DNA from 2 places in the Photobacterium sp. GB-1 genome. Region 2 is predicted to be linked to the other one. Evidence: predicted binding sites of a transcription regulator. Region 2 holds the regulator's gene; the other holds the start of a gene.
What was found. Region 2 encodes MetJ, which represses methionine synthesis genes. Its sites were predicted from a motif close to TTAGACNTNTANANGTCTAA; they were not measured.
Positions count from the first base shown of each region.

Region 1 (15,980 bases), on a different contig from region 2:
CGGTACTATTACATAGGCATCTGAAACCATTTTCTGAATATCATGGGAAATACTTTGTTTTTTCTTAGTATCAAATTCGGCAATAAAGGCAGCGATCTTTTTATCCATTTCAGGAGAACGATAATTAGTATGGTTATTGGTTTGAGGCTTTGCGTTTACCGAGTGTAAATATTCCCAGTAAGCAGGAATTTTACCGCCCCCCATCGTCAGATAAGCCAATTCATGTTTCTTTTCTAAGATATATTTGAATGCAGATGAACCATCAATTAGATTCAGTGTTAACTCTAACCCTGCCTGTTTTGCCTGCTCTTTTAAATATGCGAGACGAGGCGTTCGTGCTGGGCGACTATAAGTAACAGCAAACGACAAACGTTGACCTTCATCATTCATACGAATGCCATCAGCACCTACTGTTGAAAAACCGGCCTTTTCAAAGTAAATAATGGCTTTTTCTGGTTCAAACGTCGGTGGAGTTCGGGTAGGACTGTCGAAACCACCATGCCCCGTACCTAGACCATGCGGCTTACGAAGGTAATCACCACGTAATACATTTTTGATCAAACCATCATAGTCGGTTGCATAGGTAATTCCCTTACGGATATTCAAATCATCCAGTAAAGGCTTCGCAGTATTCATCCACAACCCACCAGCGCCCTGAACCGCTTCGTTGTAACCCCATAACTTATGGACGTAACCATTTTGATAAGCTTTTGTATTAGACTTTTCATGCCATAATTCAGGCTGAGCAAGAATGAATGAGTCTAAATCCCCTTTTTCGAAGTGTTTTTTAGCAATATCTTGATCGCGGATCACTTTAATACGGATCTTATCGACGTTATAACGATTTTTATAATAGCGATTGTTGTATCCCCACCACTCATCACCGACATGTTTAAAGGTAATGCTTTTCCCTTTTTTAACTTTATCTACGTAATAAGGCCCTGTTGTTGGCTCTGTCTTAAAGTTGTATTTACGAACAAAGTTATCGTCCATACCATCATTATTTTCATCCTTTACTGATACAAAATAATGAGCCGGACGGGGCTGTACACCATTACTTGGAAGAGACAACATGTAAAGTAATTCATCATCACTCTTCGCTACTTTTGAGGTAATAACAATGGTGTAATCATCAATTTTTTCAACATTTTCTATATGGTTGATAAAAAAATCATTATACCAAGGGTCAATGATATCTTTCGAACGGTAGTACTTAAGCATGAAGAGGTAATCCTCTGCTGTTACTTTTTTTCCGTCACTCCAACGTGCATTAGGATCTAGTTTGAAATACACCGATTTATGATCATCACCAAATGCCCATTCAGTTGCTAATTGCGGGATCCACTCACCAGTGGTCGGGTGAAGTTGGACTAACTTTGGTGCTTCATCCATAAAATATTGGCGAAGTCCTGAGTTAGCATCAGGCCCAACACTACGTAAAGTTTGAGGGAAGCTACGCATAAACGTACGGTATGTACCGCCACGCTGAGCATCTGGAGAGGCAAATAAAGGCTCATCAAGATTAGTTACCCATGTCATATCCGACGGTAACTGAGCCGCAAATGTATTGGGACTGATTGCTGCCATTGAAAGCGCTATCAAAGTAAGCGCACTGTATTTATTATTTTTCATATAACATCCTTGTTTCGCTATGCGACTAAACGTAACGAGTAAATCGTTTTGGGTCAAAAGCGGCACGAATGGCTTCGCCAATAAAGGTAACCATCACTAACACCAACACGATTGATGTTACAACTGAGGTCACAATCCATGGAGAGTCAAGGTTAGATTTTCCTTGCTGTAGTAACTCTCCCCAGCTTGGGGTTGGGGGCATTAAACCTAACCCTAAATAATCTAATGCCGTTAACGCGGTAATGTTTGCCGCAATGGTAAACGGAGCTAATGTCACGATCATTACCATCGTATTAGGTAGTATGTGGTTAAATAAAATCCTACCCGTTGAAGCGCCTAAGGCTTTAGCTGCCATAACATATTCACGTGCAGACTCTTTATAAGTCATGGTACGCATATACCAGGTCATCCCCATCCAACCAAATAAAACGTTGATGGCAACAAACAAAGTAAAGGTTGGCTGAGTGATCGAAACTAAAATCATAATCACATAAAGGAAAGGCACCATTGACCAGATTTCAATTAAACGTTGGACGAATAAATCGAACTTTCCACCAAAAAAACCCATCGCGCATCCTACTGCAGTGCCAATCGCATAAGAAATGGCCATGGTTAATAATGCAAATCCCATAGCGATACGAAAGCCGTATACCAAACGCGCTAAGATATCTCGACCAATAATGTCAGTACCTAAATAGTGTTTATTCTCGAAGTTTGGTGGGTTTGGCGGATAGTCGCCGGAAAAGTCCTGCTCATAGGCATTCCATGGTACTAAAGGCATAATGACAAAATTGTCTCCGCCCTCTTCTTCAAACGTTTTTTGAAGTAAACGGTAATCCGCCTCACTTGCTGTACCTTGACCAAAGTCCTGACCCAGTCGTACATCGGAAAACACAGGGAAACTATAATTCCCATTGTATTTCACGATCAGCGCTTTATTGTTAATGAGTAGCTCGGCAAATAATGACAGCGTGAGTAATACTGCTAAAATAATGAATGACCAATAACCTCGTTTAATCTCTTTAAAACGTTTGATCTTCTTTTGTGTTAATGGATTAATTTTCAACATATTAGGCTCCAAACTTCACGCGAGGGTCGACCAAAGCAACACAGATATCTGACAAGATATTTCCAACCAATAACATTGCAGCATTAACAGCAACAATCCCCATAACGACGGGGTAATCACGCTCCATGATCGACTCGTAACCTAATAAACCAATACCATCAATATTGAAAATAACTTCAATTAGAAAAGATCCCGTCATAAAAAATAATAAGGAATTACCAAAGTGACTCGCAATCGGGATTAAACTGTTGCGTAAAGCATGCTTTCTTACCGCACGCTTAAAAGGTAATCCTTTCGCGATCGCTGTTCGGATATAATCTGACGACAAATTCTCCATTAGATTATTTTTCATCGTCATCGTTAACGTTGCAAAATCACCAATCAAATAACAAATTAATGGTAGAATCGCGTGCCACATGATGTCTTTAAAACGCTCGAAAAAGGTTTCATAATCTTCATAGTCATCACTAACAAAGCCCCCCATTGGTGTCCATTCCAAGTGATAACTAAATAAAGTGATGAGTAGTACACCAACAACATAACCGGGTAAGGCATAGCCGACGAAGATGAGAATAGAAGAGGAGGAATCAAACACCGAACCATGTTTCAGTGCTTTGTAGTAGCCAAGAGGAATAGAAATAAAGTAACTAATAAAGAACGTCATACCGCCATAAAATAATGAAACAGGTAATCGCTCTGCAATCATTTCAGAAACTGGTTCGTAATAACGGGTAGACTCACCTAAGTCTAACTGCACGAGGCGAAACAACCATTCTGAATACGCTTCCATCACGGGTTTATCTAGCCCATAAAACGCATTAAGTTCAGCCATTTGCTCTTCCGATAAAGCAGAATTTCCGCCAGCAGAAGACATAGCTGCACCACCATCACCTTGTGCTTGCATATTTGCCAACATACGCTCGACAGGACCTCCTGGCACAAAGCGAGTAATAGCAAAAATTAAAACCGTAATACCAAGAAAAGTAGGGATCACAAGCGCCATTCGGCGTAAAAAATACGAAAACATGTCTTAACTGACTCCCTGTTAATTCATGCTGGTGATGATATACCAGCGATAATAATTTACATTTTAGTAACTTCACATTTAATGCACTGGTTCATCCTGAACAAGCAACATCACTCACCAACAGCATGTCTTACTATAAATATCCAACATAAATACAATGAATTACGAATAGCTTCAACCCAACGCTATAATCTTGTGCCATAAATGCCCCGAAAAGCACAAAACACAAAATGGAAACAAAAAAACAACATTTATCTGCTATTTAATCCATTTACATTCAGGATTAGGCACTTCTCCCCTTGTGAATATTACAAAAATATTGCATTTTTATGCATTTATTCTTATTCCTTAATCGGTCACATAGAGCATTAACCTAAAGAGCGGTCTAACCACAGCCCTATTATTCCGGCAACAACAGATCCTCTCGCTAAGAATCAACTAACTAACAAATGCATAAATAATCATTTGGCCAATATTGGTAACTTGTGCTACCTAAAAAATAAAAAGCAGTTCATTTAACTGGCTTTACTTGATATAGAAGGATATTGAGTCAATATTAAAATAACCACAATCAGGCAAATAAAATAGCACTAAAAGCCAGATACTGATCTAATAATTAGAATTAAACACCAAATAAAATAAAAAATATGGATTTTATACCATTTTTGGGTTTGGTGAATAATTCATCCTACTGGTTTGACTTCATATTTTCGCTTCGGTTATACCATTAATAACGTTAACAACCAGTTAACAGAAAAATAATTTATACCTAGGAAGATAATGGAGCGCATGGATGTATAAAAAAAATACAGCGTTGTCGGTTGCCGTCAGCCTAGCGCTAGGCTCATTGAGCGTAGCCCCTATGGTCGCCTATGCCGAAGAAGAAGTTGAAAAGCTTCAAAAAATGAAAGTAACGGGTTCACGTATTTCTCGTGTTGATATGGAAGAAGCGGAACCGGTTCAAGTACTTTCCTCTGATTATATTGAAAATACGGGATTAGTTTCACTTGGCGATGTCTTAAACCAAATACCAGGAGTTGGTGGCACAGTTCAGAGCTCTTCTGTCAACAATGGTAGTAATGGTGCAGCAACAGTTAACCTAAGAGGACTAGAAGCTAAACGTACTTTAGTTCTTGTTAACGGTCGTCGTATGGTAAATGGTGGTACAGGTGCAAATGCTTCTGTTGACCTTAATATGATCCCAACCGCGATGGTTGAACGTATCGAAGTGCTAAAAAATGGTGCATCGTCTGTTTACGGTTCTGATGCTGTTGCTGGTGTTGTTAACATTATCACTAAGCAAGACTACGAAGGCTTTGAAGTTAATGTAAAGCAAGGGGCAACCTCAAAAGGTGATGGTCAAGTCACTGATGTTAGTTTACTTGCAGGTTCTTCAAGTGATCGCGGTAATATCACTTTCTCTGCTGGCTACTCTGAAGAAAAGAAAATCATGGCGGGTGACCGAGGGTTTTCTAATACAGACATCATGCATGACGGTCTAGGTGGTACATACGTAGGTGGTAGTTCTGCTACACCATGGGGTTACTACGATGGAAAAACATTTGGTCCAGAAGGTGGCAGTTCGCTGCGTGATTTTTCTGCACCCGATGATTTATACAACTACGCGCCAGATAACTACTTAAAACGCCCATCGGAACGTATGTACCTAGCAACACAAGGAAATTACTTGGTTGCTGAAAATGACATTTTAGGTCCAGTGACGGCAAGTTTTGAAGCGCTTTATTCAAATTCAAAGTCAAACTACCTTCTTGCTGCTGAACCTATTTTTGGTGCATTCCAAGGGTATGGCCCAATCTCTGCTGACAATGAGTTTAATCCAACAGGTGCTGATATTACTGACTGGCGTCGACGTATGGTTGAAACCGGTGGTCGAAATCGCTCATTTGAATCAGATACAGCGCGCTTTGTCTTCGCTTTAGACGGTGAATTTTCTAACGGTTGGATGTGGGATACTAGCTTTAACTGGGGTAAAACCAAAACTAACCAGCTTGAAAGCAACGTATTCATGAAAGATCGCGTTTCTAACGCTGTCGGCGCATCAGCAAACGGTCAATGTTTAGATAGCGATGGCACTGTTATTGCCGGCTGTGTACCGATGAATGTATTCGGTGAAGTTAGCCAAGCCGCTTTAGACTATGCGACATTCACTCGCCAAGATTCAGGGTATAACCAGCAACAAATTTTCGACTTTAATGTTACTGGCGATCTTTTTGAACACGAAATGGGTACCGTCGCCTTTGCGGCAGGTTATCAAACGCGTACTGAAAAAGGTGGCTCTCAACCAGATGCATTGGTCGTGCTTGGTAATGCTAGTGGTAACGCAGAATCGCCAACTGAAGGTTCATACAGTGTCGACTCTTTCTACGGTGAATTACTGATCCCTATCCTTTCAGATGTCACATTAGCTGATTACCTTGAAGCAAAAGTCTCGGCTCGACATGATAAGTACTCATCGTTTGGTGGGGAAACGACGATGGGCTATAGCTTCTTGTATCAGCCAGTTGAAGATGTCCTGTTCCGAGGCACGTACAGTGAAGTATTTAAAGCACCGTCAATCGCTGAACTTTATGGTGGTTCAGCAGAAAGTGCGGATGTCTTAACGGATCCTACCGGTCAAGACTCAAGTGGACGATCTCAGTTCCCTGTATTCTATGGTTCTAATGAAGAGCTTAAACCAGAAGAGGGCCACACAGCTTCTCTTGGTTTAGTGTATTCACCATCATTTGTTGATGGACTATCAACCACTGTCGACTACTGGCAAATTGAGTTAGAAAACTTAATCGATAATATCGATCCTCAATTAATGCTTGATGAGTGTGCAACGTCAGGAAAGTACTGTGACAAGATCACTCGTTTTGCTAATGGTGATATTAAAGCTATCGATGCGCGTTTAACTAACGTCGGTAATTTGAAAACTGACGGTCTAGATGTAAATGTCCGTTACGCCTATGACTTTGACCCTATGGTACTGAGTCTAAACTGGGAAAATACATACGTTTTAAACTACGAACTGACTCAGTCTGATGGCACAGTTGAAGATTACAACGGTAAATTCATCAGTGATTCGATAGGTCTATTCTCAAAATTCCGTTCAACACTAAATGTTGGTCTAGCACAAGATGCATGGCGTGCTAACTGGACGACGCGTCTGATTGATGGTGTTGATTACGAACTACCAGGTACTGATAAAGAAACATATGACTTTAGCGTTCCAACCGTTGTTTACCACGATATAAGCGCTGCATATGCCTTTGATAATGGTATTACGCTATCTGGTGGTGTGAATAACTTATTTGATAAAGAGCCACCACTCATTCTAGATACCATCTCTGCTAACACAGATACAACAACCTATGATGTTGGCGGTCGATACTTCTACGCTAACCTAAACTTCAAATTTTAAAGTAACTAACTGATTAAGTTACTAATAAATTATAAATTTCCGGCACGATATATCGTGCCGGCCTTCCCCCTGACTGACAAGCCACACAAACAAGGATGTATCAATGAAATTAAAAACATTCGGTGTGAATGCCATCACCGCAGCCTTGCTCACTTTTAGTGGTGCAACTTTGGCATCAAATGCAGATGCTGTTATTTCAGCTCAAGCGAAAGCCGATAAATCAGCCCAAGTCTCGCAAAATAAAATCGATAAATATGCTGATAGTGCAGATGCGATGTTAGCCGAATACAAAGGCCTGCTTCGTCAAATTGACAGTATGACGGTCTATAACAAGCAAATTGAACGCATGGTGCTATCTCAACAAGAAGAGCTTAATTCACTCAACAATCAAATTGCTCAGATAGATCAAACAGCAACAGAGGTTGTGCCGTTGACACTAAAAATGGTGACGGCTCTCGATGAATTTATCGCTCTAGACCTTCCATTCCAGCAAGAAAACCGTGAAAAACGCATTAATGAATTGAAGCGAATGATGGACCGCGCAGATGTCACTACATCTGAAAAGTTCCGTAAAGTGATGGAAGCATACCAAATTGAAGAAGGCTTCTCGCGCTCGATTGAGTCTTACAAAGCAAGCTTAGATCGCGATGGTGAAACCGTTACTTATGACTTTTTACGCATCGGTCGTACCGCCCTTCTTTATCAATCACCAGATGGTGGAGAAACAGGGATGTGGAATCAACAATCGGGCAAATGGGAAACTCTGCCAGAGAGTTACCGCATTGCTGTTCAACAAGGTATTCGAATTGCTAAGAAACAAGCACCACCAGCACTGATTAAGCTACCTGTATTCACTGGGGAGGATAAATAATGAAAGGATTCAAATCATTAGCAGCAGTTTTACTCGCCAGCCTTTTTATGGTCTCAAGCGCACAAGCTGAAGCACCTAAAAATCTTAATGAGCTTCTAAAAAGTGTTAAGTCTGAAAGTATTGTTGAGTCAAAAGAAAACAAAGCCCGTGAAGCTGAGTTTCTTTCAGATAAAAATAAACAGGCCGCATTATTACAACAAGCAAAAGCAAAATTACAAGCAGCAACCGAGCAAGGTGATCAATTAAAAGCCACTTTTGATGACAACGACAAACAATTAACAGAGTTAACAGAAACCCTGCGCGTGCGCTCTGGTACTTTAGGTGAAATGTTTGGTGTTGTTCGCCAATATGCGGGTGAATTTAAAGGACTCTTTCACGCGTCACAAAATGCAGTTCAGTTTCCTGAGCGCGATGCTTTACTGACAAAATTAGCTGAGAGTAAAGAGCTACCTTCAACTGAAGAGCTAGAGTCTTTTTGGCACACTATTTTACAGCAAATCATTGTATCAGGCGAAACGTCTACGACACCGGCAACCGTAGTGTATGGCGAAGGTAAAGAAGCAACGACTGACGTAACACTGCTTGGTGAGTTCAATGCTATTGCTGACGGTAAGTATGTTACATACGTACCTGAAACACAGAAATTTGAAGAGCTATCGCGCCAACCTGCTAACAATATTACGACATTAGTATCAGGTTTCGAGGCCAATAAAGACACTTACCAACCACTTTTCATTGACCCATCTCGTGGTGTCATTCTTTCACTACTGGTACAAAGCCCAACTGTTAAAGAACGAGTAGAGCAAGGTGGAATTGTTGGTTATGTCATCCTTGGTATGGGTGCGATTGGTGCATTAATTGCGCTAGTTTGTTACCTACGACTACTGATTATTGGCAACAAAATGCGTAAACAAGAAAAATCAGACACGCCGCTGAAAAATAACCCATTAGGTGAGGTGATTGAAGCCTACCAAGATCACAAAGGTGACAACCTTGAAGATCTTGAAGCCAAGTTGGATGAAATCATTCTACGAAACGCACCTCGTATCGAACGCTTTGTTGGCTCAATTAAATTGTTCGCCTCTGTCGCCCCACTACTTGGCCTACTGGGTACCGTAATGGGTATGATTGGTACTTTCCAAGCTATCACGCTATTTGGTACAGGCGATCCAAAACTGATGGCTGGCGGTATTTCTGAAGCCCTAGTAACCACAATGTTAGGTCTGGTTGTCGCAATCCCACTCCTGTTCCTATACACCTTGGTACACAGTAAGAGCCGTCGCTTGATCCAAACACTTGAAGAGCAGAGTGCAGGCTTTATCGCTCGTTACCAGGAAAAGCTACACAAAGCCCAAGATTAAGGAGGCGTTATGTGGTGGTTAATTGAAGAACTGGAGTCAATAAGACGCTTTCTAGGTATGGGTGGTGATGTCCTCATCGCCATCTTTATACTCAGTTTTATGCTTTGGATTGTTCTCCTTGAACGTTGGTTTTACTTCATCGCTGTTGCACCCAAAGCCGCGAAAAGTGCACTTAACAATTGGATGACAAGAAAAGATCACAACAGTTGGAATGCAAAAGCTATTCGTCAAGAAATTATATCGAAACAAGATATTGAAAATAAACGTGGCTTACCCGTTATCAAAGTATTGATAGCACTCTGCCCACTACTCGGTTTACTCGGGACGGTAGTTGGTATGATCCAAGTTTTTGATATTTTGGCCGTCGTTGGAACCGGGAGTCCTCGTGCTATGGCATCGGGTATTTCAAAAGCAACAATCCCAACACTTGCTGGCATGGTGGCATCGTTATCTGGACTATTTTTTAGTACCCGCCTTGATCATCAAGCAAAAATGACGACACAGAAGCTAGAAGACCAACTTAAGCATATTGCCTAAATTCAAAGGATTGAGAGGTATAGGTCATGAAAAGACGCTATAGCAGTGATAGCAGCGATGAAGCAGCTATCGATATGACACCCATGCTCGACATCGTATTTATCATGTTGATTTTCTTTATCGTTACAACATCGTTTGTAAAAGAAGCGGGTATCGAAGTCAGTCGACCAAGTGCAAATTCCGCGCAAGTGGTTAAGAAAGGTAACATCATGGTTGCCGTTGGTGCCGCAGGTGATGTTTGGGTCGATAAACGCCGTATTGAAGTTGATGCAGTGCGAGCCAATATTGAACGTCTACGTGCTGAAAGCCCTGATGGAGCGGTAGTCATTCAAGCCGATCAAGAAGCCAATGCTGGCGTGGTTGTAAAAGTCATGGATCAAATAAAAATGGCAGGTGTTGAAAATATCTCCATTGCCGCAACGAATAAGGATTAAGCCTATGCGGTATTTGGTCTCTATTGCACTGGCGCTCGTTGTCTCCCTCGGGTTGTTCTGGGGGATGGACAAGCTAGTAAATAAAGAGCGCCACGAGCTGACGTCGGATGAAGATCTTCGTATGGTTGACTTCATCCACGTTAAACAAAATGAAAAAATACAGGAGAAGAAACGCGAATTGCCAAAACCTCCGCCACCACCAAAACGCCCGCCACCGCCACCAGAAATGAAGGTAACGGCAACGGTAAAACCGGTGATGGAACAAATGCCAATGGACACGCCGCAGTTAAATTTACCCGTTAATGTAACTGGTGGTTCCGTGCTAGGGCATTACTCTCAAGGCGGTGGTGCACAAGCGGTTGGTGGTAACAATGGTCCAATTCCACTAGCAACATTTCAGCCTCAAATGCCTCGAAAGGCTGCACGTTCAGGGCTTGAAAAAGGGGTCGTGTTACTCGAGTTTGTGGTTAATGAGCGCGGCGCGGTTGAAAACGTAAAAGTTCTCAAAGAAACACCTCGTAAGCTTGGCTTAGGCAAAGCTGCGAAAAAAACTGTTTCTAAATGGACCTTTAAGCCCAAAATGGTTGATGGTAAACCAGCGAGTGCGAAGATGTCTCAAGAGATCGAGTTCTCAACCAATTAAGGAGTCAAACATGATGAAATCAATAAAACACATGCTGGCTTCTCTCACGCTTGCTGCGGGTGTGCTCTCTGCACCCGCAGTAGCCAATGAGAACCCGCAACTTTCAGATCGTACTTTTCGTACTGTGAACAAAGTTCAAGAACTCATTGCAGAGGAAAAGTACAACGAGGCCATTAGCAAACTAAATAAATCGTTAAGTAGTTCAAATAAGAAGAAGTATGACCGTGCCGTGTTATTGCAACAAATGGGGTTTCTTTACTCTTTAAAAGATAATTACCCGAAGGCTGCCAAATATTTTGCTGACGCATTGAAAATGGATGCGCTACCAGTACCGGTGGCACAACAAGTTCGTTATAGCTTGGCACAGTTATATTTAGCAGAAGAGCAATACAAAAACTCGGTCAACACCATGAATACATGGTTTAAAGTTGCTAAAACGACCAAAGAAAAACCACCCGCGCATGCTTACATCACACTGGCAAGTGCTTATGTTCAAATGGGAAATTATAGAAACGCAATTGCACCTACAAAAAAAGCGATCTCAATGACGAAATCGCCGAATGAATCGTGGTACTTATTGCTAGTTTCATCCCATTACGAATTAAAGCAATACAAAAGTGTTGCGAGTGTCCTGAAAACCTTAACGAATAAGTATCCAAAGAAAAAACGTTATTGGATGCAACTATCTGGGGTTTATATGGAGCTCAACCAGAATAAAAATGCGCTAGCGACTCTTGAAGCTGCTTACAAATTAGGTTTGTTAGAGGGAGAAAAAGAACACCTTCGCTTAGTGAACTTTATGGCATACCAAGGTATTCCCCACAGAGCAGCGAAGATAATGGCGCAAGAAATGGCAAATAATAACATTGCTCGTACTCATGCAAATATTGAGAAGCAAGCCAGTTTTTATCATCAGGCAAAAGAGCTAGATGAAGCCATCAGTACCTATAAGCAAGCTTTTAAAATTGCTCCTTCAGGTAAACAACAAATCCGTATCGTTAAATTAATGATACAGGATAAGCAATTTAAGCAAGCAACTGCTTTTGCTAACAGTTCATCCAACGCTAAACGCGATGAAAAGGCTGAACTCGCTTACCTTAGGGGCATGGCTTACTTTGAATTAGATCAGCATCAAAATGCTTTAAAGGCGATGAAAACAGCTGCGCAGTCATCTTCGATGAAAAGCAGTGCTGAGCCATGGATTGCATTTTTAGAAGACCAAAGCTAAAGGTACCATCACCTTTCACTGTCGTGATCTTGTGTGAGTCAGTCACACTGTTTGGGGAAGTATTTATTACTTCCCCTTTTTTATCTCGTTAAGCACCGCATTTTGTGTGTCTGATAATGTTTGTTTCAACGTCTCAGCATTTTCTTGCTCAATGACAGCAACGACATTTACTTGCTGATCTGCAATTTGATGAAATTGAGAGAGATACCAATCACCACTCTCATCTGGTTCATTCGCATTAGTACTAAACGAGCTCACAACACTTATTGAAATTACAGCCGTTTTTATAGCATTAATAAGTACACGCCACATCATGAATAAATCCCCCTAAGAGCATTACTAATCAATTCATTCTGTAATCTGCAGAAATTGTACCAATCTTAAAAATGTTATTATTTCTAATGTTTTTGACAAAAAACGGGCTCAGTTAGTCTAACTCACTAAGCTAAATCGTTAACTTTTCGTTAAAACGACCAGTTATAGAGACAAAAAAAGGCCGTTTAATAACGACCTTTATATAAGCACTCATTTCTATTGAATTGCTAACCACTCTGGTACATCAGCAATACTGTCTAACACCACGTTTGCTAACGCTTCACCTTCATCCGTGATCGGCTTACCTGTACGTACGAGCACTTTTAAAGCAACATCAGCAGCTGTGGCTGCTTTCATGTCGTCCGCTTTATCACCAATCATCACAGATTGCGACATATCGATTTTCAAGAAATCGCGAGCTGAAATAAACATACCTGGTTTGGGTTTACGGCAATCACAATCTTGCAAGTAATCACCCTGCCCTTTTGTTGCATGGTGCGGGCAGTAGTAAATACCATCAAACTCAACGCCATTATCTACAAAGTTCCAGTCCATCCACTCGGTTAATGAAGTAAATTCATCTTCACTAAACATACCGCGAGCGATACCTGATTGGTTAGTCACCAGTACGAGTAAATAACCCATTTCTTTGAATTTTTTACATGCTTCAAATACACCTTCAATGTATTCGAAATCATCAACGGTATGGACATAGCCGTGATCAACATTAATCACGCCATCACGGTCAATAAAGACTGCTGGTTTGGCCAAAAGGATAGCCCTCTTAAATCATAAATTTTTTAGATTATGGCACGAGTTAATAATGAAGAGTACTCGTTATTGATTAACGCTCACAACATAGCCGTTTGGACGTCTAGATGTAAAAATAGCTATTGACAGCTTTTATAATAGAACATAGCATCACAATTTCAGGTTAGTTACTTATTTAACCCTAATAAAACAAATAACCATAAATTTATACAATAGTTTTTCAAGATCATACAATAGTTTTATCTAGGAGCAGGACGTTCAATGATAGAAATAAAGCAACTCAATAAAGTCTTCTATCAAGGCGATAAGGCTATAAACGCATTAAGCGATATAAACCTTACAATTAAGCAAGGTACTATCTTTGGGGTTATTGGCTCATCTGGTGCAGGGAAAAGTACCCTCATTCGTTGTGTTAATTTGTTAGAGCGCCCTTCTAATGGTCAAGTGATTGTCGATGGTATCGATCTTACTACTCTATCGAACCAAAAACTCACTTTGGCTCGTCGTAAAATAGGCATGATTTTCCAACATTTTAATCTCCTTTCATCTCGCACAGTTTTTGATAATGTTGCTTTGCCTCTTGAATTAGCCAATACCAATAAAGCGATAATAAAAACAAAAGTGACAGAGTTACTGACTTTAGTCGGTCTTGAAGATAAACACCAAAGCTACCCAGCAAATTTAAGTGGTGGACAAAAGCAACGTGTCGCGATTGCTCGTGCGTTAGCCTCTGATCCCAAAGTGTTACTCTGTGATGAAGCCACCAGTGCATTAGATCCTGCCACCACGCATTCGATTCTGGAGCTACTGCAAGAAATTAACCGAAAGCTAAACCTAACTATTTTGCTTATTACCCATGAAATGGATGTCGTGAAACGTATCTGTAGTGAGGTCGCAATTATTGGTGACGGTAAATTAGTTGAACAGGGATCAGTCGGTGATATTTTCTCACACCCCAACACCGAATTAGCCAAAGACTTTATTCGTTCAACATTGGATTTGTCGATTCCAGCTGATTACCAAGCTCGTATGACGCCAACACAAGTTGAAAACTCATACCCTCTTATTCGTTTAGAGTTCACCGGTGCTTCTGTTGATGCGCCACTGATAAGCCAAGTAACACGTAAGTTTGGTTTAGATATCAGTATTCTCAGCTCGGATATGGATTATGCGGGAGGAGTAAAATTTGGACTGATGTTAGCAGAGTTTTTTGGTGATCAAGACTCTGTTGAGAATGCGGTCAATTTTCTACGTCAAAATAAAGTAAATGTTGAGGTGCTTGGCTATGTCGCTTAATGATTTAACCCTGTGGTGGCAACAAAATACCCGCCTGATTGATTTACTGATTGAAGCATTAGGACAAACATTAACCATGGTGTTTGTATCAGGGCTAATTGGTTTTGTTATTGGTATTCCTTTGGGTGTCACCCTTCACTTAACGAAGAAAAATGGCTTATTAGAAAATACCGTTGTTAATAACATCCTTGGCATTATCGTTAATATTGGCCGCTCTATTCCTTTTATTATTCTGCTGGTTGCGATCATTCCATTTACCCGCTTTGTCGTAGGTAGCTCAATTGGTACTGCTGCGGCGATAGTTCCTCTTGCTGTAGGAGCAATTCCTTTTATTGCTCGTTTAGTTGAAGGGGCATTGTTAGAAATTCCATCAGGCCTTGTGGAAGCAGCACAATCTATGGGAGCAACACCACTACAGATCATTAAGAAAGTGCTATTACCAGAAGCATTACCAGGCATCATCAATGCGGTAACGATCACCCTTGTTACCTTAGTCAGTTATTCCGCGATGGCGGGTACGGTTGGCGGTGGCGGTTTAGGTGATGTCGGTATTCGTTATGGCTACCAACGTTTCGATGGCACCGTTATGGCTATCACAGTCGTCGTTCTAATAGTACTGGTCCAAATTATTCAATCTGTCGGTGATTACCTCGTAAAACGTGTTGATCATCGATAATCAAAACACTTTAAGGAAAACCCCATTTTAAGGAGAAGTTGTATGGCGTTTAATCTAAAACATGTTTTTGCTCTTGCAGGTGTTGCTGCAGCCCTATCACTAACAGGCTGTAGTGAAAAAGAAGCCGTAGTTGATAATAGCAAGGTAAAAATTGGCGTCATGGCAGGAGCCGAAGAGCAAGTTGCTGAAGTTGCTGCAAAACAAGCAAAAGAAAAATATGGCTTGGATGTAGAGTTAGTTTCTTTTACTGATTACGTATCACCGAATGCGGCATTAGAAGAAGGCTCTATTGATGCTAATGCTTTCCAACACAAACCATATCTTGATCAGCAAATTAAAGATCGCGGTTACAAGTTTGCGGTAGCGGGGAATACATTTGTTTACCCAATTGCAGGTTACTCAAACTCAATCAAATCTGTTGATAAGCTAAAAGATGGCGATAAAGTGGCAGTACCAAACGATCCAACCAACCTTGGTCGTTCACTCTTACTTCTTCAACAGCAAGGTTTAATTAAACTAAAAGATGGTTCAGGTTTAACTGCAACAGTATTAGATATTGTTGAAAACCCTAAAAACTTAAAGATTGTAGAGCTAGAAGCGGCACAATTGCCACGCTCTTTAGATGATGTGGCACTGGCTGTTATTAATACCACTTACGCAAGTAGCATCAACTTAACGCCTGAGCGTGATGGTGTG
Region 1 covers NZ_PYOB01000024.1:45,634-61,613, reverse strand. The annotation lists gene C9J45_RS18015 (extracellular solute-binding protein) at 1-1,632, opposite strand, end outside; gene C9J45_RS18010 (ABC transporter permease) at 1,658-2,701, opposite strand; gene C9J45_RS18005 (ABC transporter permease subunit) at 2,703-3,728, opposite strand; gene C9J45_RS18000 (TonB-dependent receptor) at 4,522-7,152, shown strand; gene C9J45_RS17995 (DUF3450 domain-containing protein) at 7,256-8,023, shown strand; gene C9J45_RS17990 (MotA/TolQ/ExbB proton channel family protein) at 8,023-9,384, shown strand; gene C9J45_RS17985 (MotA/TolQ/ExbB proton channel family protein) at 9,394-9,921, shown strand; gene C9J45_RS17980 (biopolymer transporter ExbD) at 9,948-10,355, shown strand; gene C9J45_RS17975 (energy transducer TonB) at 10,360-10,998, shown strand; gene C9J45_RS17970 (lipopolysaccharide assembly protein LapB) at 11,012-12,226, shown strand; gene C9J45_RS17965 (hypothetical protein) at 12,293-12,541, opposite strand; gene gmhB (D-glycero-beta-D-manno-heptose 1,7-bisphosphate 7-phosphatase) at 12,758-13,312, opposite strand; gene metN (methionine ABC transporter ATP-binding protein MetN) at 13,574-14,608, shown strand; gene C9J45_RS17950 (methionine ABC transporter permease) at 14,598-15,284, shown strand; gene C9J45_RS17945 (MetQ/NlpA family lipoprotein) at 15,327-15,980, shown strand, end outside.
Region 1: metN (methionine ABC transporter ATP-binding protein MetN) is a predicted target of MetJ. The motif match lies at 13,408-13,427, and genes of this name have one in related genera.

Region 2 (15,980 bases):
CCCAGCATCAAGATATAAACCTTTAACATCAATCACGCCATGACGCGCCAATTGAGCGTTACCCGCACGTTTAGTTAAGGTTAAATGATGGTATTTGCCTGTTTTAGCGTTATGCAAGGTTTCTAATGCTGGTGTTGCAGAGCCTAAAATAATCGGAATGTTTTCTTTATTGGCGCGCATAACGGCAAGATCGCGAGCATGATAACGTAAGCTATCTTGTTGTTTATAAGATGCGTCATGCTCTTCATCGACAATGATGATGCCAAGGTTTGCAAAGGGGGTGAATAATGCAGATCGCGTCCCGATGATGATCCCCGCTTGATTATCTCGACCTGCAAGCCATGCAGCCATACGCTCGCTGTCGTTTAGCCCTGAGTGAACCGTTTCTAAAGGCACATTAAAACGACGGCGAAAGCGGTTAATCGTCTGAGGGGTTAAGCCAATCTCAGGGACTAAGATGAGTGCTTGTTTACCTGCGGCAAGCACCGGCTCTAGCAAGTTAAGATATACTTCTGTTTTGCCTGAGCCCGTTACCCCTTCTAAAAGATAACAGCCAAACTCAGGGTTACTATTCACGGTGGCAATTGCTAACGCTTGTTCTTCATTTAAACGTGGTTTTTCTTCAGTAACAGAAAACTGTTTCTGCCAGTTTTGGCTTTTGGGTTGTTGCTGTTGTTCAATGATCCAGCCTTTATTCGCTAACGTTTTTAAGGTCGTAGAGCTCACTTCTTCGCTCAATAGTGCATCATGACTGACAGCTCCGTTTTGTAGTAGACGCAGTATTTGGGCTTGTTTGGGCGCGCGGGTTAGGCCATTTAGCGGTTGTGATTTTCCCGCTTCAGTTAATGCCCAAAATTTCAGGGTGGTTTGTGAGGCTTCACGTCCTTTTCGCAATAAAGCCGGCATTGCATTAGCCAGTGTATCGCCGAGAGGATATTGATAATATTGACTAGCCCATTTGAGCAAATCAAATAATGGCGGCATCCACAGTGGTGCTTTATCAATGACTTTTTGAATAGCTTTTAGTTGTTCGATAGGAAACTCAGAGCTATTTGTCAGTGCGGTAACGATACCTATTAAACGTTGACGCCCGAAAGGAACCTGCACACGCCCGCCGATAATAGGTAGGTCGTTGGGTTTGATTAAATAATCAAAGGTTTTATCTAGGGGAATAGGGAGAGCGACTCGAGCGATATTCGGGATCATAATTTACTGCAGTCATTGAGCTTGTGTTGAATAATACCAGACCAAGTGATACTCGATAAGTGCTGTTAAGTCTGATAGGTGAAGAACGCGGTGTGGTACAAAGAAATTACGCGTGAAAAATCGGCATCTGTATTGATCTCCGCGTGATGATTGATTACTATACGCCGCCTGATTTGTCACATAATGTGACAAGCTATTTTTTAACGACGTGTGGTGCCCGGCTTTGGATCGGGAGAGCGACACGGCCTTTATTTTGAGGTTATCCCATGAAACAAGGTATTCATCCTGAGTACAAAGCAGTAAACGCACGTTGTTCTTGTGGCAACACTTTCGTATTTAACTCTACTATGGGTAAAGACATCAACCTTGATGTATGCGACAAGTGCCACCCATTCTACACTGGTAAGCAACGTCAAGTTAGTTCTGGCGGCCGTGTTGACAAATTCAACAAGCGTTTCGGTGCGCTTACTAGCAAGTAATTACTTGCCAGATGAATTTAGAAAAAAGGGATGCGAAAGCATCCCTTTTTTTATGTCTCAATAAAATATGTGAAGAATAACTGTTAGCTATCAGCTGGGAAATTAATACTTAATGGCATATGATTTAATAACAAATACGAATTACACATAGATGTAATTTGCCATTATAAATGTCAGCGTTGAGGCTCAAATATCACTATGACCGAAGATTTTCGTCAACAAGCTCTAGATTACCATTCCCTTCCTACTCCTGGAAAAATAGCCGTTGCACTGACAAAGCCAGCAAATACGGTTGAAGATCTTGCTTTAGCGTATAGCCCAGGTGTTGCTGAGCCCGTAAGGGAAATCGCTCAAGATCCTGATAACGTTTACAAATATACCGCAAAAGGGAATATAGTTGCGGTGATCACCAATGGCACCGCTATTTTAGGTCTTGGTAATTTAGGCCCGTTAGCTTCTAAGCCTGTTATGGAAGGGAAATCATTACTTTTTAAGCGCTTTGCAGGTATTGATTCGATTGATATTGAAGTCAAACATCGCACTATTGATGAGTTCGTTGATACTGTCGCAAATATTGCCGATACTTTTGGTGGTATTAATTTAGAAGATATTAAAGCGCCAGATTGTTTTGAGATCGAACAGCGCTTAATTGAGCGTTGTAATGTTCCGGTGTTTCACGATGATCAGCATGGTACGGCTATTGTCACCGCTGCTGGTATGCTCAATGCCATAGAGTTACAAGGTAAAGAAATTAGTGAAGCGGTGATTGTTTGTTTGGGAGCGGGAGCTGCTGCTGTTGCGTGTATGGAGCTCTTGATCAAATGTGGCGCGCAACGTGAAAAAATTTACATGCTCGATCGTAAAGGCGTTATTCATACTCGCCGTGATGATATAAATGAATATAAGCAGCTATTTGCTAACAATACCGATAAGCGCACATTAGAAGATGTGATTGCGGGAGCCGATATTTTCGTTGGTGTATCAGGCCCTGATTTATTACCACCTGAAGCGCTAGCACTAATGGCTGAAAACCCTATTGTATTTGCTTGCTCTAACCCTGATCCTGAAATAAAGCCTGAATTAGCTCATCAAGTTAGAGATGATTTAATTATGGGAACGGGACGATCTGATTATCCTAACCAAGTAAATAACGTTCTATGTTTCCCGTTTATTTTCCGCGGTGCATTGGATGTGCGTGCAAGTCAAATTAATGATGAAATGAAATTAGCAGCCGTTCATGCAATTAGAGAGTTAGCGAAAGAGCCAGTACCACAAAGTGTGCTTGAGGCTGCGGGTGTATCACAGCTTGAATTTGGCCGAGAATATATTATTCCAAAACCGATGGATCCACGTTTATTACCGCGTGTCGCAAAAGCAGTTGCACAAGCAGCCATTGATTCAGGTGTCGCGCGTATTGAGATGCCAATGGGATATATGGAAGTGTAATCGCGCTATTCTATTGATGACAAAAAATAAAAACCAGCTGTTAGGCTGGTTTTTTTGTAGACATAGTACTGCAATAATTATTCATTAATGTCTTCGTAGCTAATGCCCATTGCGTCCATTAATGCTTTTGCTTCTGCAGGTAGATCGTCTGGGCGATCTTTACGAATGTCATCATCAGTGGGAAGCGGTTGACCTGTGTAGGCATGCAGAAAGGCTTCACAAAGTAATTCACTATTTGTTGCGTGGCGAAGGTTATTCACCTGACGACGAGTACGTTCATCAGTCAGAATCTTAAGCACCTTTAATGGAATCGAAACAGTAATTTTTTTTACTTGTTCATTTTTCTTACCGTGTTCCGCGTAAGGGCTAATATATTCGCCATTCCACTTTGCCATGTTTTACCTTCTCAGCGATATTGGGTTAATAATGGTGGTAACAGGAATCAACATTTTCTGTTAGCAACGGGGATTGTAGGGCGGCGATATTACGTGAACATCGCGGTTTTGTCCCGTATTGAACAGAAAAATTACAGTAAGGTTGTTACCATTATTTTGTTATGGCTGAATTTTAGCGGGATTTACTGCCATAAGCAAAGACATATAGACGTCCAGATGTGTTGACGTCTTGTTTTGTAGTGGTTAAAGTTGTTATAAATTTATTATCTTGGGTTAAATCCTGCCCCGACAAGGAATGTTTGTATGAGTGATAAGCGACTGGCGACAATTGCAGTAAGAACCGGTATTGATGTTGACTCTCAATATAATGCTGTTGTTCCTCCTATTTATTTAACGTCGACCTATAGCTTTCCAGCTTTTGGCGAAGTACCGCAATATGATTATTCTCGTTCAGGTAACCCAACTAGAAATACGTTAGCTGACGCGCTTAGTGAGATGGAAGGCGGTGCGGGTGGTGTGGTAACCAGTTGTGGTACAGCTGCGATGAATTTATTGGTTACTGCATTATTAGGTCCTGATGATTTGATTGTTGCGCCGCATGATTGTTATGGCGGTACCTATCGATTATTTAATACTCGTGCCAATAAAGGTGACTTTAAGGTTGAGTTCGTTGACCAATCGGATCAAGAAGCACTTACAGCGGCTTTAGCGAAAAAACCTAAACTAATCTGGGTTGAAACGCCGTCTAACCCATTAGTGCGTGTGATTGATATTGCGGCGCTGTGTCAGCAAGCAAAAGCCGTGGGTTGTCTTGTTGCTGTAGATAACACTTTCTTATCGCCACTATTACAACAACCAATTGAATTAGGTGCCGACTTTGTTGTTCACTCAACAACCAAGTACCTCAATGGTCACTCGGATGTGGTTGGTGGGGTACTGATTTCAAAAGATGCCGAAATGGCAGAAAATATTGCTTGGTGGGCGAACTGTATTGGTGCGACTGGCGCACCATTTGATGCTTACCTAACTCTGCGAGGTCTACGTACATTATCACCGCGTATGAGAATGCATGAAGAGAATGGTACCGCGGTATTAAGTTACCTTCAGCAACAAGCGATGGTGGGTACTATTTATCATCCAAGCCTTGCATCCCATCCTGGTCATGAGATTGCCAAACGTCAGCAAAAAGGTTTTGGCTCTATGATGAGTTTTGAGTTTGCGGGTGATCAAACCCAACTAGAAGTGTTTGTGAAAGAGTTAAAGCTGTTTTCACTGGCAGAATCATTAGGTGGTACTGAGAGCTTAATTGCGCATCCATCAAGTATGACTCACCGTGCAATGTCTGATGAAGCACAGGCAGAAGCGGGGATCACCACCTCATTATTACGTCTTTCGGTTGGTCTTGAAGACCCTAGTGATTTAATAGAAGATCTTGATCAAGCCTTTAAACTCGCGGCGGAGGCTCACTAATGACAAAAGCATTACGCCAATTACATAAATTTGGCGGTAGTAGCTTAGCTGATCCTGAGTGCTATCGCCGAGTAGCGGATATTCTGGCGGAGTATTCAAACAATGAAGATTTAATTGTTGTGTCAGCCGCGGGAAAGACAACAAACCAACTTATATTATGGTTAGCGCAATTAGAAAAAGATGGTCGTCAAGCCCATGAAACCTTGTTATCTGTCCGCAGTTATCAGCAACAATTAATTGAGTCTTTGCTTTATTCGCCGACAGCAGAACGTTTGATTGAATTACTACATGATGATTTATCAACCATTGCTCGTTATGGTGAAAGCCCTATTAACCCAGCACTTCGAGGCACCATTCAAGGGTATGGTGAAGTATGGTCTGCGCGATTATTAGCGGCATTACTGTGCCAGCGTGACTTACCCGCCACAGATTTGGATTCTCGGTTATTTTTACGTGCCGAACATGCCGCACAGCCAGAAGTCGATAGCCGATCGTCGAAGCCATTATTACAACAGCAGTTTGCACAACATAGCCATCACCGCTTAGTGATCACAGGCTTTATGGCTCAAAATGAGCAAGGGGAAACTGTCTTACTTGGTCGTAATGGTTCAGATTACTCTGCGACAATCATTGGTGCATTAGCAGATGTTTCTCGAGTCACGATTTGGAGTGATGTGGCTGGAGTCTATAGTGCTGATCCACGTAAAGTTAGCGATGCCTGCCTATTACCGTTATTACGATTAGATGAAGCTAATGAGCTTGCTCGCCTTGCTGCCCCTGTTTTGCATAGCCGTACGTTACAACCGGTGGCACAAAGTGCGATAGATTTAACATTGCGTTGTAGTCATCAACCTGAATCAGGCTCTACGCGAGTAGAGCGTGTTCTGGCATCGGGTCGAGGGGCAAAAATTGTCTCTTCGCTTGATGATGTGTGTTTGATTGAAGTTGATGTACCACGAGGTATGGATGTTCAACATGTACGTGAAGACGTTGAGCGTTTATTGTCGCGCCATCAATTAGCACCTTTAGCGCAAAGCCTAGAGCAGAGTAAAGGCCGTATTATGCTGGCTTATACTCGAGAGGTAGTGAATGACGTATTAAATTTACTGCAAGATAGCGGAACACCTGCCGAATTACGGTTGCGAGAAGGCTTCTCAATGGTTGCTGCTGTGGGCGCTGGGGTGATCAATAACCCTATCCACTGTCATGGCTTTTATCAGCAGTTAAAAGGCTTACCGGTTGAGTTTATGACAGAAGCGGATTCGGGATTAAGTTTGGTTGCTGTATTGCGCCATGTCGAAACTGAAAGCTTGGTTAGTGATATTCACCAAGCGCTCTTTCAAGCTCAAAAACGAGTAGGGCTAGTACTTTGTGGTAAAGGCAATATTGGCACCCGTTGGCTTGAATTATTCGACCGAGAGAAATCAGCGTTAGAAAAACGTCATGGTTTAAGTTTTACTTTAATAGGGGTACTCGATAGTCGTCGTTGTTGGATGAACTTTACAGGTATCGATCCTTCGCTAGCACTGACACAATTTGAACAAGAAGCCATAGAGTATCAAGAGGGTGTGCTTTTCTCTCATCTTGCGAGTGCTGATTATGACGATGTGATTGTGCTTGATGTCACTGCAAGTTCCGAGCTGTCAAAGCGTTATGCAGAAATAGCAGAACACGGTTTGCACTTAATTTCAGCCAATAAAGTGGCGGGCTCTGCGAGCAGTAAAGATTATCATGCGGTGATTGATGCGTTTGCGAAAAGTAGCCGTCATTGGTTGTATAACGCGACGGTTGGTGCTGGGCTTCCGGTGAATCATACTGTCCGTGATTTACGAGAGAGTGGCGATCAGATCATCGCTGTTTCTGGTATTTTCTCAGGCACCTTGTCTTGGTTGTTCCAACAGTATGATGGCAGCGTGCCATTTTCTGAGTTAGTAGAACAAGCGTGGCAACAAGGACTCACTGAACCAGATCCTCGCCATGATTTAGATGGCAGTGATGTGATGCGTAAGCTCGTGATATTAGCCCGTGAATCAGGCCTAGAGATTGAGCCTGAACAGGTTAAAGTTGAAAGCTTAGTCCCAAGCGAACTGGCAGCATTATCTGTTGAGCAGTTTTTTGAACAAACTCAAGTGCTCGATGAGATTTTAGCCGAGCGATTAGAAAGTGCGCGAGAGGAAGACAAAGTGCTGCGTTATGTAGCTCGTTTAGATCGCCATGGCAACGCTTATGTTGGTGTTGAAGCCTTACCCCAAGAGCACGCGCTAGCTAATTTGCTTCCGTGCGATAATATCTTTGCCATTGAAAGCCATTGGTACCGTGATAATCCGTTAGTGATTCGAGGACCTGGAGCGGGGCGTGATGTAACTGCTGGTGCATTATTATCAGATATAAATCGTCTGGCCTGTTTACTGTAACGGTTTGATAAAATTTTAAAGCCCGCTTATTGTTAGCGGGCTTTTTATATTTAAAAGCAGCGTTGCGATTGGTTTGTGTCGTAAAAAATAAACCGCAGTAAACTGCGGTTTATTTATTTTATGAGAGAGATAAAGAACTACAGCGCAACAGGGCTGCCGTTACTGTCCATATCTTTTAGCTCAATAAGCACTTCTTCAGCCCAGTCAATCCAAGCTTGGCGGTTATGTAAACCACGACGAAGTGTTAAACGATCTAAGCGTTGTTGGCGGTCCATTGACTTATAATCGCTGAAATGAATTTTTTCTAGCTCTTTGTAATGGCCGATCAGTGTTTGAGATTCATCGATCAATGCAGCAAGTTGCTTTTGCATTGGCTCTGAATTGTGAACACCACAAACTAACAGCTTTGCTGAGAACTCATCGCGAGTTGTGGGATTACGTGCAGGTTCTTCAAACCAATTAAAGAGTGCTTGGCGACCGGCATCTGTAATGGCATAGACTTTACGATCAGGTTTACCCTCTTGAGGCTCAAGTCGACATGTTACTTGATCATTAGTCGCCATCTTATTCAGTTCACGATACACCTGTTGGTGACTCGCTTTCCAAAAATAGCCAATACTATGAGAAAATTCTTTAGTTATATCATAACCCGTTGCTTCTCTGTTGCTCAGCACGGTTAAAATTACGTGTGGTAGTGACATCTCTTCTATCCGTTAAATACGTCAAATAAAAATAACAACTGAACTAGATTACATACGCTTCGTAATGGCGTTTTTTATTTATAATCTTAATATCTTATAGTTCGGTTGAGACCGCATACAATATCATTAATTTGCTTAATATCGATACATCAAGATGAAATATCTGATGTACGGGCTTGCAAATTTATTATCTTGTGACCTTACTTCGATAGCAAAAAATCACTCGCACCATTAAAGGCTTAAACAATCTTATACATCATTGCTCATATCGAAGTTATAACTATCATAGCTCTGTTAAGAAACTTTATGCTGTATCAATATTGAGACAAAAAAGATTTTTCTTAACATATCGATAAATAACGGGAAAAAAAAGGGCCATCAAATGACCCTTATTAATTATTGCAATTTGCTATCCAGTATTTCGCATACCTGTTGCAATACCAGCAATAGTAACCATTAAGGCTTCTTCAAGTGCAGGAGGCAACTCTTCCTGCTGTCGAGTTCGATATAACAGTTCTGCTTGTAGCATATTAAGAGGCTCAACATAAATGTTGCGTAATCGAATTGATTCTGCGCCCCAAGGGTCTTGTTCCATTAAGTGATCGCTATTTTCAACCGTTAATACGGCCTTAATATCTTTACCTAATTGATCACGAAGCTTTTGACCTAATGGCCATAGAGATTCATCTGTTAGACGCTCGTCATAGTATTTAGCAATACCTATATTGGTTTTGGTGTAAACCATTTCAAGCATACCTAGACGTGTCGAGAAGAAAGGCCATTCTCGGCACATCTCTTCTAACAATTTCGTGTGGCCGTTGTTGATTGAATACTGAATAGCTTCACCAGCACCCAGCCATGCGGGTAGCAATAGGCGGTTTTGACTCCATGCAAAAATCCATGGGATCGCACGTAAGCTCTCTACACCACCTTGCGGGTTACGTTTCGCTGGACGAGAACCAAGAGGCAGTTTACCTAATTCAAGTTCAGGCGTCGCAGCACGGAAGTAAGGAACAAATTCAGGATCAACACGTACAACATTACGATAAGCTTCACAAGAGACTTCAGACAACACATCCATCAGTTCACGCCATTCTTGTTTAGGCGCTGGAGGCGGAAGTAGATTAGCTTCCAGTGTTGCACTCGCGTAAAGGCTTAAACTATTGATAGCGACTTCTGGTAAACCTAACTTAAAGCGGATCATTTCGCCCTGTTCGGTTACACGTAAGCCACCTTTTAAGCTGCGTGGTGGTTGGGATAACAGTGCAGCGTGAGCTGGTGCACCACCACGACCAATACTACCGCCACGGCCATGGAATAGGGTGATTTCAACCCCAGCTTGTTCGCAAACATCAACCAGTTTTTCCATTGCGCTATATTGCGCCCAACCTGCCGACATTACACCCGCATCTTTAGCTGAATCTGAGTAGCCGATCATGACCATTTGGTGGTTTTGAATAAAGCCACGATACCAGTCAATATTCAGTAGTTGTTCAATCACATCTGCACCATTATTCAAATCATCAAGGGTTTCGAATAATGGACAGACATCCATTCTAAATGGACAGCCCGCTTCTTGCAGTAGTAAGTGAACAGCAAGTACATCAGAGGCCGTTCGCGCCATTGAAATGACGTATGAACCTAATGCTTCACGGGATTGTTCAGCAATAGTTTTACAGGTTTCAATGACTTCTTTAACTTCTGCCGATGGCTCCCAATCACGAGGAAGGAGTGGGCGTTTTGATGATAGTTCACGAACAAGGAAAGCAATTTTATCTTGCTCGCTCCATTGGTCGTAATCACCCAGTCCAAGGTAACGAGTAAGCTCTGAAATTACATCTGAATGACGAGTACTTTCTTGACGAATATCTAAACGGACTAAGTGTACGCCAAAACATTTAACGCGACGTAATGTGTCAAGCAGTAGACCATCAGCAATGATAGCCATGCCACACTCATGCAATGATTGGTAACACGCATACAGGGGATCCCACAGCTCTGCAATATCTTCAATAATAATATCGGAGGCGGGTTTTTGACCATGAATCTTCGCATCAAGATTGTCACGAGTGTGAAGCAGCTTATTACGTAGTTGCTTTAGAATCGCGCGGTAAGGTTCATGCTCTTCGCCTGCAAGCTCCCGCACCGTCTCGTTACACTGAGTCATGGATAATTCGTTGATTAACTCTTGAATATCATTGAGGTAAAGATCTGCCGCTTTCCAGCGTGATAAAGCGAGCACTTCACGTGTCACTTTCGAGGTAACAAATGGGTTACCATCTCGGTCTCCACCCATCCAAGATGAGAAGGTGACAGGTGATGCGTCAAGAGGTAGGGCTTCGCCAAGATGTTGCTGTAATTTTTCATCAAATAGGCGAAGAAATTCTGGTACAGCTTGCCATAGTGAATTTTCAATAACGGCATAGCCCCATTTGGCTTCATCAATCGGGGTTGGGCGTTGCTGACGAATAACATCGGAGTGCCATGCTTGGGCAATAAGCTGTTCTAGGCGCTGTTCGATACGCGCGCGTTCAGAGGTTGATAGCTCGCTAAGTTCTAATTGAGATAAACATTTATTAATCTGTACCAATTTGTGAATCATGGTACGTCGGGCGATTTCTGTTGGGTGTGCTGTTAGCACCAAATCAATATTTAGTTCACGAACCGCTTCAATAGAATCAAGCTGATTGACGTCATTATCGGTCAGCTTATTAAATAGCTCATCGAGTGCATTAGGGCTGCATAGTGTGGTTTCACATTGACGAGAGATAGTATGGTATTGCTCTGCAATATTCGTGAGATTTAGGAATTGGCTAAAGGCGCGAGCAACTGGAAGTAATTGATCATCGGGTAAGTTCTGTAGCTCATCGATAAGCTTTGCACGATCTTCTTCACTACCAGAATGTGCTGATTTAGATAGTTTACGAATAGTTTCGACTTTATCTAACAGTTCGTCACCATGTGCCGTTTTAATGGTATTACCAAGCAGGTGGCCTAGCATACTTACGTTACTTTTTAACGTGCTGTATTTCTCATTCATATCGCATCCATCTCGTAATTTAGTTACATCCAATTTAAACTTCTAACAGACAATCTAGCCGTGATCTCACTTTGAGGTCAACTATCATTACATTTATAAGTGTTAAAACCACTCTACTTTGATTTTGGTCATAAATGCGATTGAAGTCTGTAATTTTGTTTCATTATTGCTCGTTTGCTAACAAATAACAGTTAGTAATAATATTGTCTCAAACTGATGTCAAATCGATGAATGATGAAAATGTTACAAAAAGATGAATAAAAAGTTTTGAAAAGGATGGCGAAAGTGAGGTTTTTAAGGCTTTTCTGTTGACAGTACGTTAATTAATCAGTAAACATATAAATGCAACGCAAACGAATAATTTATTGCTTTATTTAGCCGTAACCTGAGCAAGGAATGCCGGGTCTCCATTGTTAATTTAGGATGTTTTAACATGAACCAAGCGAAGCTTTTTACTCATACCTTCCGACGACGCTAAGTCATATTCGCTTGGTGCGTATGCGCCCCTCATATTTGCTGTTTTCAGCACTCCTTGTTACACGTTACTGCTGCGAAAAATAAAGACTCAAGCCAGTTTTGCGCCTAAACGGTAACAACAATCATTAGACTAAAAATGGAATTTGTAATGTTAAAGACTTTAATTATCGGTGCAAGTGGCTATACCGGTGCAGAACTTGCGAAAATGGTGGTTAAGCATCCTCATTTAGAACTTGCGGGTTTATTTGTTTCTGAAAATAGCCTTGATGCGGGTAAACCGTTAAGTGATTTGCATGGTCAATTGAAAGGCATTGTTGATTTACCGTTACAACCGTTAATCAGTCCAAGTGATATTGCTAAAAATGCTGATGTTGTCTTACTTGCCACAGCCCACCAAGTCAGCCATGACCTTGCTGCTAGTTTCCTTAACGAAGGGTGTCAGGTTTTTGATTTATCCGGTGCGTTTCGTGTCAAAGGTGATGATTTCTATACCCAGTATTATGGTTTTGAACACCAGTACTCAAATTGGCTTGAACAAGCGGTTTATGGGTTAGCTGAATGGAATCATGATGCCATTGCTAAAGCTCAATTAATTGCCGTTCCGGGCTGTTATCCAACCGCATCACAATTAGCGCTTAAACCATTAATTGAAGCCGGTTTACTTGATACCGAGCAGTGGCCAGTGATCAATGCGGTCAGTGGGGTATCTGGTGCTGGTAGAAAAGCGACCATGACAAATAGCTTCTGTGAAGTAAGTCTCCAAGCTTACGGTTTATTTTCCCACCGTCATCAACCTGAAATCAGTACTCATCTAGGTCGCGACGTTATTTTTACCCCCCATCTTGGCAATTTTAAACGTGGCATTCTTGCAACGATTACAGCGAAGCTAGCACAAGGCGTTACGCTAGAGCAGGTAACGGAAGCATTGAACCTAGCATATGCATCTACAGCAGATAAACATGCGGTACGTCTTTTAGGAACACAAGCGGCACGTTTGCAAAATGTAGTGGGTACTTGTTTCTGTGATATTGGTTGGCACGTGGATGGTCAACATATCATTTTAACATCAGCGATTGATAACCTTTTAAAAGGGGCTTCTTCGCAAGCGATGCAGTGCATAAATATTCGAAATGGTTTCCCACAATTAACCGCTTTAGTGTAGGAGTTCGATGATGAGTCAGGTTCCATTGGTCATTAAATTAGGTGGTGCAGTACTTTCATGTACAGAAACCTTAGAAAAGTTATTTTCGGCGATTGATCATTATCAAGCTAATTCGCAGCGTCCATTAATGTTAGTGCACGGTGGCGGTTATTTGGTTGATGACTTAATGACAAAACTGCAACTACCGACAGTAAAAAAACAAGGTTTACGCGTAACGCCTAGTGATCAAATTGCTGTTATTGCTGGTGCATTAGCAGGAACTGCGAACAAATTACTTCAAGGACAGGCGATTAAGTCTGGCGTAAAAGCAGTCGGGCTCAGTCTGGCCGATGGGGGTTTATGCCAAGTGACGCAATTAGATCCTGAATTAGGTTCAGTGGGTAACGCTAAGCCGGGTAATGGCGCATTGATCACACAAATCATGGCTTCGGGTTATATGCCGATCATTAGCTCAATTGGTTTAGATGGGCAGGGCGAGCTGATGAATGTTAATGCCGACCAAGCCGCCGTTGCCGTTGCCGCCGCCGTTGATGGTGAATTGGTATTACTCTCTGATGTGAGTGGTGTATTAGATGGTGAAGGGCAGTTAATTGAAGCGTTAACAGAAGCTGAGGCTGAATCGTTAATTGAACAAGCGGTGATCACCGATGGCATGATTGTCAAAGTACGCGCCGCATTTGATGCCGCAAAAGCGCTAGGCCGTCCTATTGAAGTGGCGAGTTGGCGTGCCCCTGAAAAATTAACAGCACTATTTGCTGGCGAGAGCATCGGTACCAAATTTACGTTGTAATTGAAATTAAGTTAACAATATTTAGCACATCGCCTAAACGGAATAACCGCAAGGCTGATAAGGAGAACAGCACATGAGCAAGATTAATAAAGTTGTATTAGCCTATTCTGGCGGTTTAGATACATCGGCTATCATTCCATGGTTGAAAGAAAACTATGACTGTGAAGTTGTCGCATTCGTGGCCGATGTGGGTCAAGGCGAAGAAGAGTTGGTCGGTATTGAAGAAAAAGCATTGGCTTCAGGAGCTTCATCTTGTTATATCGCCGATCTTAAAGAAGAGATGGTGAAAGATTATATCTATCCATCACTAAAAACTGGTGCGGTGTACGAAGGTAAATACCTACTGGGTACTTCAATGGCGCGTCCAATTATTGCTAAAGCACAAGTTGAATGTGCATTAGAAGTGGGTGCTGATGCGTTATGTCACGGTTGTACTGGTAAAGGTAACGATCAGGTACGTTTTGAAGGTGCATTTGCCGCACTAGCACCACAGCTTAAAGTGATTGCTCCTTGGCGTGAATGGGATCTACGTAGTCGTGAAGCACTGTTAGATTACCTTGCTGAGCGTGATATTCCATGTACCGCATCGCTTGAAAAAATTTACTCTCGTGATGCGAATGCTTGGCACGTATCAACAGAAGGTGGGGTGCTAGAAGATACGTGGAATGCACCAAACGATTTGTGTTGGGTTTGGACAAAAGATCCAGAGCAAGCACCAGATCAAGCTGAAACGGTAACACTTAAGATTGAACAAGGTGAAGTGGTTGCGGTTGATGGTGAAGCAATGACGCCATACAACGTGCTAACGTACCTCAATGAAAAAGGTATCGAGCATGGTGTTGGTCGTATCGATATCGTAGAAAACCGCTTAGTAGGTATGAAGTCTCGTGGTTGTTATGAAACACCAGGGGGCACAATTATGATGGAAGCGCTACGTGCGGTTGAGCAGCTCGTACTGGATAAAGAATCGTTCGATTTCCGTCAAACGCTAGGTCTTAAAGCGTCGCACCTTATTTATGATGGTCGTTGGTTTACGCCATTATGCCAGTCATTAATTGCAGCAGCTGATGAGCTAGCAAAAGATGTGAGTGGTGAAGTGGTTGTTAAACTGTACAAAGGTCAAGCAACCGTGATTCAGAAACGCTCAACTAACAGCTTATATTCGGAAGAGTTTGCGACCTTTGGTGAAGATGATGTTTATGATCACAGCCATGCTGGCGGTTTCATTCGTCTTTACTCACTAGCAAGTCGTATTCGTGCTTTAAATAGCCAAAAGAAATAACCAAAACAATCACGGGGCTCCCTACTTAAGCCCCGTTTGATCACGCCATAACAAGATAAGCAAGTCGATACGTAGAGCAAAGGAGAGGTACCATGGCATTATGGGGCGGACGTTTTAGTCAGGCAGCTGACACACGGTTTAAACAATTCAATGATTCACTGCGTTTTGACTATCGTCTAGCAGAACAAGATATTGTTGGCTCAATCGCATGGTCTAAAGCCCTACGTCAGGTCGATGTATTAACTGAGCAAGAGCAGCAAAAGCTTGAGTTAGCATTGAATGAACTAAAGCTCGCTGTGATGGAAGATCCGGAGCAAATTTTATGCTCAGATGCGGAAGATATTCATAGTTGGGTCGAGCAACAGCTGATTGCCAAAGTCGGTGATCTTGGTAAAAAGCTTCATACCGGACGTTCACGTAATGATCAGGTGGCGACCGATTTAAAATTATGGTGTCGTCAGCAAGGTCAGCAATTGCTATTAATGCTAGACCGCTTACAGCAGCAGTTAGTGACAGTCGCCCGTGCTCATCAAGCTACGGTTCTACCGGGCTACACTCACTTGCAACGTGCTCAGCCTGTGACATTTGCCCATTGGTGCTTAGCCTATGTTGAAATGTTTGAGCGTGATTATTCTCGTTTAACTGATGCCCTCGATCGTTTAGACACCTGTCCGTTAGGCTCTGGCGCATTGGCGGGTACTGCCTATCCGATTGACCGTGAGGTGCTAGCACATAGTTTAGGTTTCCACCGTGCAACACGTAATAGCTTGGATTCAGTCTCTGATCGCGATCATGTGATGGAGCTGCTTTCTACCGCTTCTATTTCTATGCTGCATCTATCACGTATGGCTGAAGACTTGATCTTCTACAACTCAGGTGAATCTAACTTTATTGAGCTGGCAGATACGGTGACATCAGGATCATCTTTGATGCCACAGAAGAAAAACCCAGATGCATTAGAGCTTATTCGTGGTAAATGTGGGCGTGTTTATGGCGCGATGACTGGCATGATGATGACAGTGAAGGCGTTACCGCTTGCGTATAACAAAGATATGCAAGAAGACAAAGAAGGCTTGTTTGATGCCCTCGATAGTTGGCATGACTGTATGGAAATGGCG
Region 2 covers NZ_PYOB01000007.1:106,322-122,301, forward strand. The annotation lists gene priA (primosomal protein N') at 1-1,206, opposite strand, end outside; gene rpmE (50S ribosomal protein L31) at 1,473-1,685, shown strand; gene C9J45_RS10135 (malic enzyme-like NAD(P)-binding protein) at 1,884-3,131, shown strand; gene metJ (met regulon transcriptional regulator MetJ) at 3,209-3,526, opposite strand; gene C9J45_RS10145 (O-succinylhomoserine (thiol)-lyase) at 3,830-4,996, shown strand; gene C9J45_RS10150 (bifunctional aspartate kinase/homoserine dehydrogenase II) at 4,996-7,410, shown strand; gene C9J45_RS10155 (PadR family transcriptional regulator) at 7,548-8,111, opposite strand; gene ppc (phosphoenolpyruvate carboxylase) at 8,521-11,151, opposite strand; gene argC (N-acetyl-gamma-glutamyl-phosphate reductase) at 11,777-12,790, shown strand; gene argB (acetylglutamate kinase) at 12,801-13,580, shown strand; gene C9J45_RS10175 (argininosuccinate synthase) at 13,654-14,862, shown strand; gene argH (argininosuccinate lyase) at 14,955-15,980, shown strand, end outside.